Labrys monachus: one gene and its partner. The protein of the gene in region 2 interacts with the protein of the main gene of each other region in a pairwise test. Links are inferred from orthologs where the notes say so. Each region holds a gene or a part of one and is shown on either strand. Other genes may lie near its edges.

Region 1 (3,934 bases), 4.9 Mb from region 2 along the record:
TGTCTCGACGCGTACGCGCAGGGCGCGCCGATCCTTGCCGACGGTGAAGAGGTAATTGATGCCGTCGCGGAACACGAGGCTCGTCTCGGGTACCGTGAGCGCGCTTGTCGTCTGAAGCTGGATCTGCCCCGTCGCGTAGATGCCGACCGGGGGATGGGCCTCTGCCGGCAGCGTGACATAGACGATCGCCCGACCCGTGTCGGTGCTGACCGTGGGGCCGACCAGCCTGACCGTCCCTTCTATGCGCCGATCGCCGGGGCCGAAGATCACGACCCCAAGGCCCTCCTTGATGCGGGGGAGGTAGCGCGCCGAGACCTCAGCCTGCCATTCGACGCGCTGTTGACGGATGAGCCGGAAAAGCTCGGTGCCGGACGAGACCACCGCGCCGAGCTGGGCGGACCGCGACGTGATCAAGCCATCGTCGACCGCTGCGATCGTCGTCTGGTTGACCTTGATCTTCTGACCGTCGAGCGTGGCCTGTGCGGAATCGAGGCTGGCGGCCGCCGTTTGCTCCGCGATCAGATATTCCGTGACCTTCTCGTCCGAAAGCGCGCCGCTGCCCAGCACCTTGCGCGCCCGGTCCGCATTCGCCTTCGCCTTGGCCAGGTCCGCCTTGGCCGATTCGAGCGAGGCCTCCTCCTTGCGCAGATCCGCAAGCACCGTTTCCTGGGCGAGGCGCACCAGCGGCTGGCCCTTCGAGACCACCGAACCGACATCGGCGAGAACATCCGTGATGCGAAGACCGCCGATCTCCGAGGCGATGATCGCTTCATGCCAAGGCTTGAGCCAGCCGGTCGCGGGGACGGTCTCCGGCCATTGGCGCTGGGTCGGCTTGACCACGGCCACGGTGAGGGCCGCAGCTTCCTCCTGCTGCTGTCCATTGGAGGTCTCAGCAGCAAAAGCAGGGCTCGCCCCGGCGAGCAGAGCAACGAATAAACAGGCGGAACGCCACATCACAGGAGATTTCCTTGTGCCTTTGCATGGGCCAGCGGCAGGGAAACGAGCTGCGCTGCTCGCATCGCCGATCCGCCTGCGGGCGCCGTCGACCCGCATAAGAGCGGCTTCGATCTCGGCGATCGCGCTCCTGGCGGCCTGGCGCGATCCGCCGTCGAAAAGCGGGATCGTCGGCGCCGGGCCGAAGGACCACGGCACTGACGTTCCGGTCGGCATCGAACTGTCGATCCTCGCCGGATCGCCGAGGCTCAGGCTGGGATAGAGATCGGCTTTCGCCGCCCCGACATCGGCCATGGCTGCCGCGAGCCCCTGCTCGAGCGCAATTTGCTTGTCAAATACAACTCTCATTCGGCGCCCGGGACACAGTAAACTCATCCATCAATAGCGGCGCGGGCGTTAAGTGCCGTTAAGTCAATGTTAAGATAAGTAAAACTCCCTATCCGGCCGGCATTTTTCTTGTATGGGTTTTCTCTTGACGAATGACGGGCACTCAGAATGGTAAAGGTCCTTCTCATCGACGACGATGTCGATCTCACGACCCTCCTGAAAGAGTATCTCAATGAGGAGGGTTTCGAGGTCTCGACCGCGCAGGACGGGCGCACCGCGATCGCACAGGCTGCATCGAACGCCGTCGACATCATCGTCCTCGACATCATGATGCCGCACATGAACGGCATCGATGTCCTGCAGCGGATCCGACGGTCGAGTACGGTGCCCGTCCTGATGCTGACGGCCAAGGGCGATGACGTCGATCGGATCGCCGGGCTCAACCTCGGTGCCGATGATTATGTGCCGAAGCCGTGCTCTCCCGGCGAACTCGCCGCAAGATTGAAGGCGATATTGCGCCGCGCCGGCCCGTCGGGGGCCGGAACGGCGCAGGAAGTGCTCCGTGCGGGCGAACTCGTCATGTACCCGGGAAACAGGGCGGCGGAATGGCGCGGCAAGCCTCTGGAACTGACAGGTACCGAATTCAGCCTGCTCGAAGTTCTCGCCCGCAACGCCGGCCAGCTCGTGTCCAAGCAGGAGATTTCAAGGCACGCGTTCGGGCGGCCCTTGACGCCTTTCGATCGGCGGATCGACGTTCACCTGAGCAGCGTCCGTCAGAAGCTCGGCGCAAGGGGCGATGGCCAGTCCTGGATTCAGTCGGTGCGCGGGCAAGGCTACCAGCTCCTGCAGGATCGATGATGCGTCGCCTGTTCTGGAAGTTCTTCACCATCATCTGGTTGACGATGGCCGCGTCGGTCGCGGGGCCCTTCATCATCATCAACCTGCTCGACGCTGCTCCATTCTCCCAGGATATCGCGCGCGAGCGGCGAGACTTCACCCTGGATGTGGCGGCGCGGCTGCTCGAGCAGCAAGGGAAAGATGCCGCCGAGGCTTTCGCCCGGGCCGTGGCGGCGCTGCCTCGGCCTGTCAACCTGTCTGTTTCCGAGATTGGCCCTTCCAGCGCTTGCCCGGGCGTCGAGGCGGAAAATGTGCGGAGCGTCGCTGTCGGCGGCACTTGCAGCCGCGTGAGCATCATCGCGCAGGAATCCGGCACCATGGCGGGAGACTGGCCGAAGCTGCTGCCATGGGTCTCGGCCCTCATCGCCAGCGCGGTGTCCGCCTTCTGGCTGGCCCGCTATCTCATTCTCCCCGTCGTCCATCTCCGCCACGGTCTGAGCGCTCTCGCCCAGGGCCGGTTCGACGTGCGCATCGGTGACAAGATGGACGGCCGGAAGGACGAAGTGACGGCTCTCGCGCACGACTTCGATGCCAGCGCCGCCCACCTGGAGGAACTCCAAGGGATCCAGCAGCGGCTGTTTCATGACGTGTCCCATGAGCTCCGCTCGCCCCTGTCCCGTCTTCAGGCGGCCATCGGCGTGCTCAGACAGAATCCGTCCAGGCTCGATATCATGATGGATCGCATGGATCGCGAGATCGAGCGTATCGACGGGCTGGTTGGCGAGATCCTCACACTCGCCCGACTGAGCGCCCGCTCCGGCGACGGCGCGGTGCAAACCCTCGACCTCATGGATCTCCTGAACGGGATCGTGGACGATGCGGCCTTCGAGGCTCAGGCTCGTGGAATTTCCCTGTCCCATGACGGCGTCGCGGCATTCGTCGCCGAGGTCAACGGGGAACTGATCTATCGGGCGTTTGAGAATGTCATCCGCAACGCGCTCAAATATTCACCCGACAATTCCCGCGTTTCGATTTTTTCTCAAATCGTCGACGAGCGGCTTCGCGTGACGGTCACGGACGAGGGGGCCGGCGTGCCGGCGTCCGAGCTCGAATGGATCTTCCAGCCTTTTTCGCGCGGAAGCCATGCGGTTGCGCGAAGCGGCTATGGCCTTGGCCTGGCCATCACAAAACATGCGATCGAAGAGCATGGCGGCCGCGTGACGGCTTCGATCGCCGCCGGCGGCGGTCTGGCCGTCACCTTGGAAATCCCCAGGCTGGCGGCCCGCAAGCCGGAAGACATGTTCCCGTTCGGCTGAGATAGCCGGCAGGGGGATGGATCCGGTTCGGACGCCGCACGGCGACAGGTGAGCCCCTTGGCGCGTCCAGGAATTTCCCTCGGCGACCGTGCGCCTCCTGACGCCGATATGGGTTGCGGCGCGTCCGTCCGCCAGGAATACTGCCTGGATGGAAGATGCGTCCCGAGCCTATCCCATCCGCCCCATCCTCGCAGCGAGCGTCGTCATCTTCAGGGACGGCAAGGTGCTGCTGGGGGAAAGGGCGCGTTCGCCGGGGCGGGGCCTGTTCTCCCTGCCGGGCGGTGCCGTCGAGGCCGGCGAAGGGCTGGAGGCGGCGGCCCGGCGCGAGGTGCGGGAGGAAACCGGGCTCGACGTGGAGATCGCGGGCTTCGTCTGCCACAAGGAAGTGATCCATCGCGACGAGGCGGGAGCCGTGCATCGGCACTTCGTCATCGCAGTGTTCGCCGCGAGAGGCTGCGCCGGCGAGCCACGTCCGAACGACGAGGTCCTCGGCTTCCGCT
Region 2 (4,048 bases):
AATTCCTTCGGCGACAACCGCAGGCGCCTGGCGCTGCACAAGCTCGACGGCCGGGTGAAGGAACTCAACGCCATCGCCGCCCGCAATGCCCGCAAGGTGGCGGACGGCGCCGGCCGGCCGGTGGTGGTGGCCGGTTCCGTCGGCCCGACGGGCGATCTCTTCGTCCCGCTCGGCCCGTTGACGGAGGAGGACGCCGTCGAGATCTTTGCCGAGCAGATCGAAGGGCTGAAGGAAGGCGGAGCCGACGTCATCTGGATCGAGACGATGTCGGCGGCCGAGGAGATGCGCGCGGCCGCCAAGGCGGCGGTGAAGGTCGGCATGCCCTATACGGTGACGGCGAGCTTCGACACGGCGGGCAAGACCATGATGGGCATTCCGCCCGCCTCCATGCCGGGCGTCGCCGCGGACATCGATCCTCGTCCGGTGGCGGTCGGCGCCAATTGCGGCGTCGGCGCATCGGATCTGCTGGTCTCGATCCTGTCGATGACCGAGGCGGATCCCGATGCCGTCATCATCGCCAAGGCCAATGCGGGCATTCCGCAGTTCCACGGCGACCATATCCATTATTCCGGCACGCCCGAGCTGATGGCCGAATATGCGCGCCTGGCCGTCGACGCCGGCGCCCGCATCATCGGCGGCTGCTGCGGCACCTCGCCCGCCCATCTCGCCGCCATGCGGCAGGCCATCGACAGCCATCAGCGCGCCGAGCGCCCGGACACCGCCAAGGTGGTCGCCGAGATCGGGCCGCTGGTCGCCCCGCCCAAGGCGGCGAGCAGCGAAGACCCGGCGCGCCGCCGCCGCCGGCACTGACGGACGGGCGTCTTTTCTCCGAGCTGCCGGGCTTGCCGGCGTCTCCGAACCGACATCGCGCCAGCTTCGTTTACGCGGGCGTGATGTCGGTCTGCGCGAAATCGTTGCCCTTGCACAATAGCGGAGCGTTGAAATGGCGCGCCGCGGCATAGGACGGGCAGTCTCCCATGTTCAGGGCTGCCGGATGCCTGCCCTTGCCGTAACGCTCGCGCGCGAGGACCGCATGCCGTCGAAGAAGGCCTTGTCGGGACGCTCACCTGTATCCGGTGCTGCATCGATCTGGCTGTGAATGACGGCGGCCTCGTTTCCAACGGCAGAACCCTGCGATCCCTAGCCAACATTTCGCGGCAGGCGATCCGTACGGCTTCGGTAATGGAAATGCCGCGGACGGCCGCCAGCTCGCGGGCTGCAGCATCGGCGGCCGGGTCGGTGATGTGAAGAGTCATGGCACGTCTCTCGACAGAAAATGTACATGACGTGGTCTTGAATGTACATCGGCACCATGAAGAAGTCTGGAATGCGCCTGGGCTGAATCGGCTTCACACGAGCCAGTCGGGGATGATGTCCAGCCCCAGCATCTCGTCATAGGTCGGACGCTTGCGGATGACGGCGAACTTGTCTCCGTCGACCAGCACTTCCGGGACGAGCGGGCGGGTGTTGTAGGTGCCGGCCTGCACCGCGCCATAGGCGCCCGCCGACATCACGGCGACGAGATCGCCCGAGGCGACCAGGGGAATGGCGCGATCCAGCGCGAGATAGTCGCCCGTCTCGCAGACGGGACCGACGACGTCGGCGGTGATCATGGCGCCGCCGGCCTGGCGCTCCCTCACCGGCCAGATCGCATGATAGGCGTCATAGAGCGTCGGCCGGATGAGGTCGTTCATGGCGGCGTCGACGATGACGAAGGTCTTGCCCTCGCCCTGCTTCACATAGACGACTTCGGAGACGAGGATGCCGGCATTGCCGGCGATGAGCCGCCCCGGCTCGAAGACGAGGGTGGCGTCGAGGTCGCGCGCATAGCGCTTGACCACGGCGGCATAGTCGTCGGGATGGGGCGGAGGCTCGTTGTCGTCGCGATAGGGGATGCCGAGGCCGCCGCCGAAATCGATATGGTCGATGGTATGGCCGTCGGCGCGCAGAAGCCGCACCAGCCCGACCAGCCGCTCGATCGAGGCATCATAGGGTTCCAGCGCCGTGATCTGGCTGCCGATATGCATGTCGACGCCGGTGACCCGGATGCCCGGCAGCCTGGCGGCGCGGGCATAGAGCTCGCGCGCCTCGGCGATGGGAATGCCGAACTTGTTCTCCGACTTGCCGGTCGCGATCTTGCGGTGCGTCTTGGCGTCGACATCGGGGTTGATGCGCAGCGAGATGCGCGCAATGCGGCCTTTGGCGCTGGCGATGCGGGAGAGCAGCTCCAGCTCCGGCTCGGATTCGACATTGAAGCAGAGGATGTCCTCGTCGAGCGCATAGGCGAGCTCGCGCGCCAGCTTGCCGACGCCGGAGAACATGATCCTGTCGGCGGGCACGCCGGCGGCGCGGGCGCGCCGCAGCTCGCCTTCCGACACCACGTCCATGCCGGCGCCGAGTTCGGCGAGTACGCGCAGCACGGCCAGGTTGGAATTGGCCTTCATCGCATAGCACACGAGCGAGGACACGTCGGCGAAGGCGCCGGCGAAGACCTTGAAATGGCGGCGCAGGGTGGCGGCGGAATAGCAGTAGAACGGCGTTCCCACGTCGGCGGCGATCGCCGGCAGCGGCACGTCCTCGGCGTGCAGCACGCCGTCGCGATAGGTGAAATGGTGCATTTTTGGATCAGTTCAGCAGGAAATCCATCGGAAGGGCCTTATGCTCCTTGACGAAGCCGGGGTCCTTCTTTTTGCCCGTCCCCTCGCCCTTCTCGGGGACATTCTGCTCCGGCGGCGGCTCGAGCTTGCCGCGGCGGCCGCAGCCGGCAAGGGCGAGGCTGGATATCAGCGCCAGAGCGAGTGCGACACGGAACGCGGGGCCTAGCATGGACAACTCCTGATCATGAGGCTGTGTAGCATGGATTCGATCGAAATGCCGGTGTCCCGGCCGGCATTTTGCCGCGCCGGGGGCCACCGCTCACGAACGCAGCGCCTTCAGCCAGCGCTCCGCCTGGGCCTTGACGTTGTCCGGCGCCGTGCCGCCATAGGAGGTGCGGCTGCGCACCGAGTTCTCGACGCCCAGCACCGCGTAGACGCCCTCGTGGATGCGAGGCTCGACCTCGCGCATCTCGGCGAGCGTGAGGCTCTCGAGCGGCGCGTCGCCCTTCGCCGAGGCCATGCCGACCAGCCTGCCGGTGGCGTGATGGGCCTCGCGGAACGGCAGGCCGAGCTCGCGCACCAGCCAGTCGGCGAGGTCGGTCGCGGTCGCATAGCCGGCGCCGGCGGCTGTCTTCATGCGCGCGGTGTCGGGGCGCAGATCGCGCACCATGCCGGCCATGGCGGCGGTGGCGAGCGACAGCGTCTGCAGCGCGTCGAAGGCCTGCTCCTTGTCCTCCTGCATGTCCTTGGCATAGGCCAGCGGCAAGCCCTTCATCACCACGAGCAGCGCGACGAGCGCGCCGATGACGCGGCCGGCCTTGGCGCGCACCAGCTCGGCCGCGTCGGGATTGCGCTTCTGCGGCATGATCGAAGAGCCGGTGGTGAACTTGTCGGACAGGGCGACGAAGGCGAATTGCGGCGTCGTCCAGATCACGATCTCCTCGGCGAAGCGCGACAGATGCATGGCGCCGATCGCAGCCGCCGCGAGCGCCTCGAGCACGAAGTCGCGGTCCGACACCGAATCGATGGAGTTGGCCGTCGGGCGGTCGAAGCCGAGGGCGGCGGCGGTGGCGCGCCGATCGATCGGGAAGGAGGTGCCGGCGAGGGCGGCCGCGCCCAGCGGGCTCTCGTTGAGCCGCCGGCGGGCGTCGGCGAAACGCCCCCTGTCGCGGCCGAGCATCTCCACATAAGCGAGGAGGTGGTGGCCGAAGGTGACCGGCTGGGCCGATTGCAGATGGGTGAAGCCGGGCATCACCGCATCGTGGAAGGCGAGCGCCTTCTCGGCGAGGGCGGTCATCAGATCCGCGAGCTGGCCGTCGAGCTCGTCGATGGTGTCGCGCACCCACAGGCGGAAATCGGTGGCGACCTGGTCATTGCGCGAGCGCGCCGTATGCAGGCGGCCTGCGGCGGGCCCGGCGATGGCGGCCAGGCGCGACTCGACATTCATATGG

What was found. Proteins that work in one complex are often made in the same cells at the same time.
Region 1: the proteins of lysA (region 2) and J3R73_RS07400 interact in binary tests that used the Escherichia coli proteins (3 or more experiments, as listed by UniProt). The link is inferred for Labrys monachus from one-to-one orthologs.

Annotation. Positions count from the first base shown.
Region 1 is NZ_JAUSVK010000001.1:1,648,776-1,652,709, forward strand. Bases 422-3,294 are described here. They hold J3R73_RS07400 (response regulator transcription factor), read left to right. Parts: upstream 422-1,449; coding sequence 1,450-2,139; downstream 2,140-3,294. Other genes in these bases: J3R73_RS07390 (efflux RND transporter periplasmic adaptor subunit), read right to left, coding at 422-1,329; J3R73_RS07405 (HAMP domain-containing sensor histidine kinase), read left to right, coding at 2,139-3,294. Outside these bases: more of J3R73_RS07390, read right to left, coding at 1-421; more of J3R73_RS07405, read left to right, coding at 3,295-3,434; J3R73_RS07410 (NUDIX hydrolase), read left to right, coding at 3,583-3,934. UniProt on the Escherichia coli protein: Response regulator member of the two-component regulatory system CpxA/CpxR which responds to envelope stress response by activating expression of downstream genes including cpxP, degP, dsbA and ppiA.
Region 2 is NZ_JAUSVK010000001.1:6,519,004-6,523,051, forward strand. What follows is about bases 485-3,471. They hold lysA (diaminopimelate decarboxylase), read right to left. Parts: upstream 2,619-3,471; coding sequence 1,350-2,618; downstream 485-1,349. Other genes in these bases: bmt (betaine--homocysteine S-methyltransferase), read left to right, coding at 485-810; lptM (LPS translocon maturation chaperone LptM), read right to left, coding at 2,626-2,826; argH (argininosuccinate lyase), read right to left, coding at 2,917-3,471. Also shown: more of bmt, read left to right, coding at 1-484; more of argH, read right to left, coding at 3,472-4,048. UniProt on the Escherichia coli protein: Specifically catalyzes the decarboxylation of meso-diaminopimelate (meso-DAP) to L-lysine. Is not active against the DD- or LL-isomers of diaminopimelate.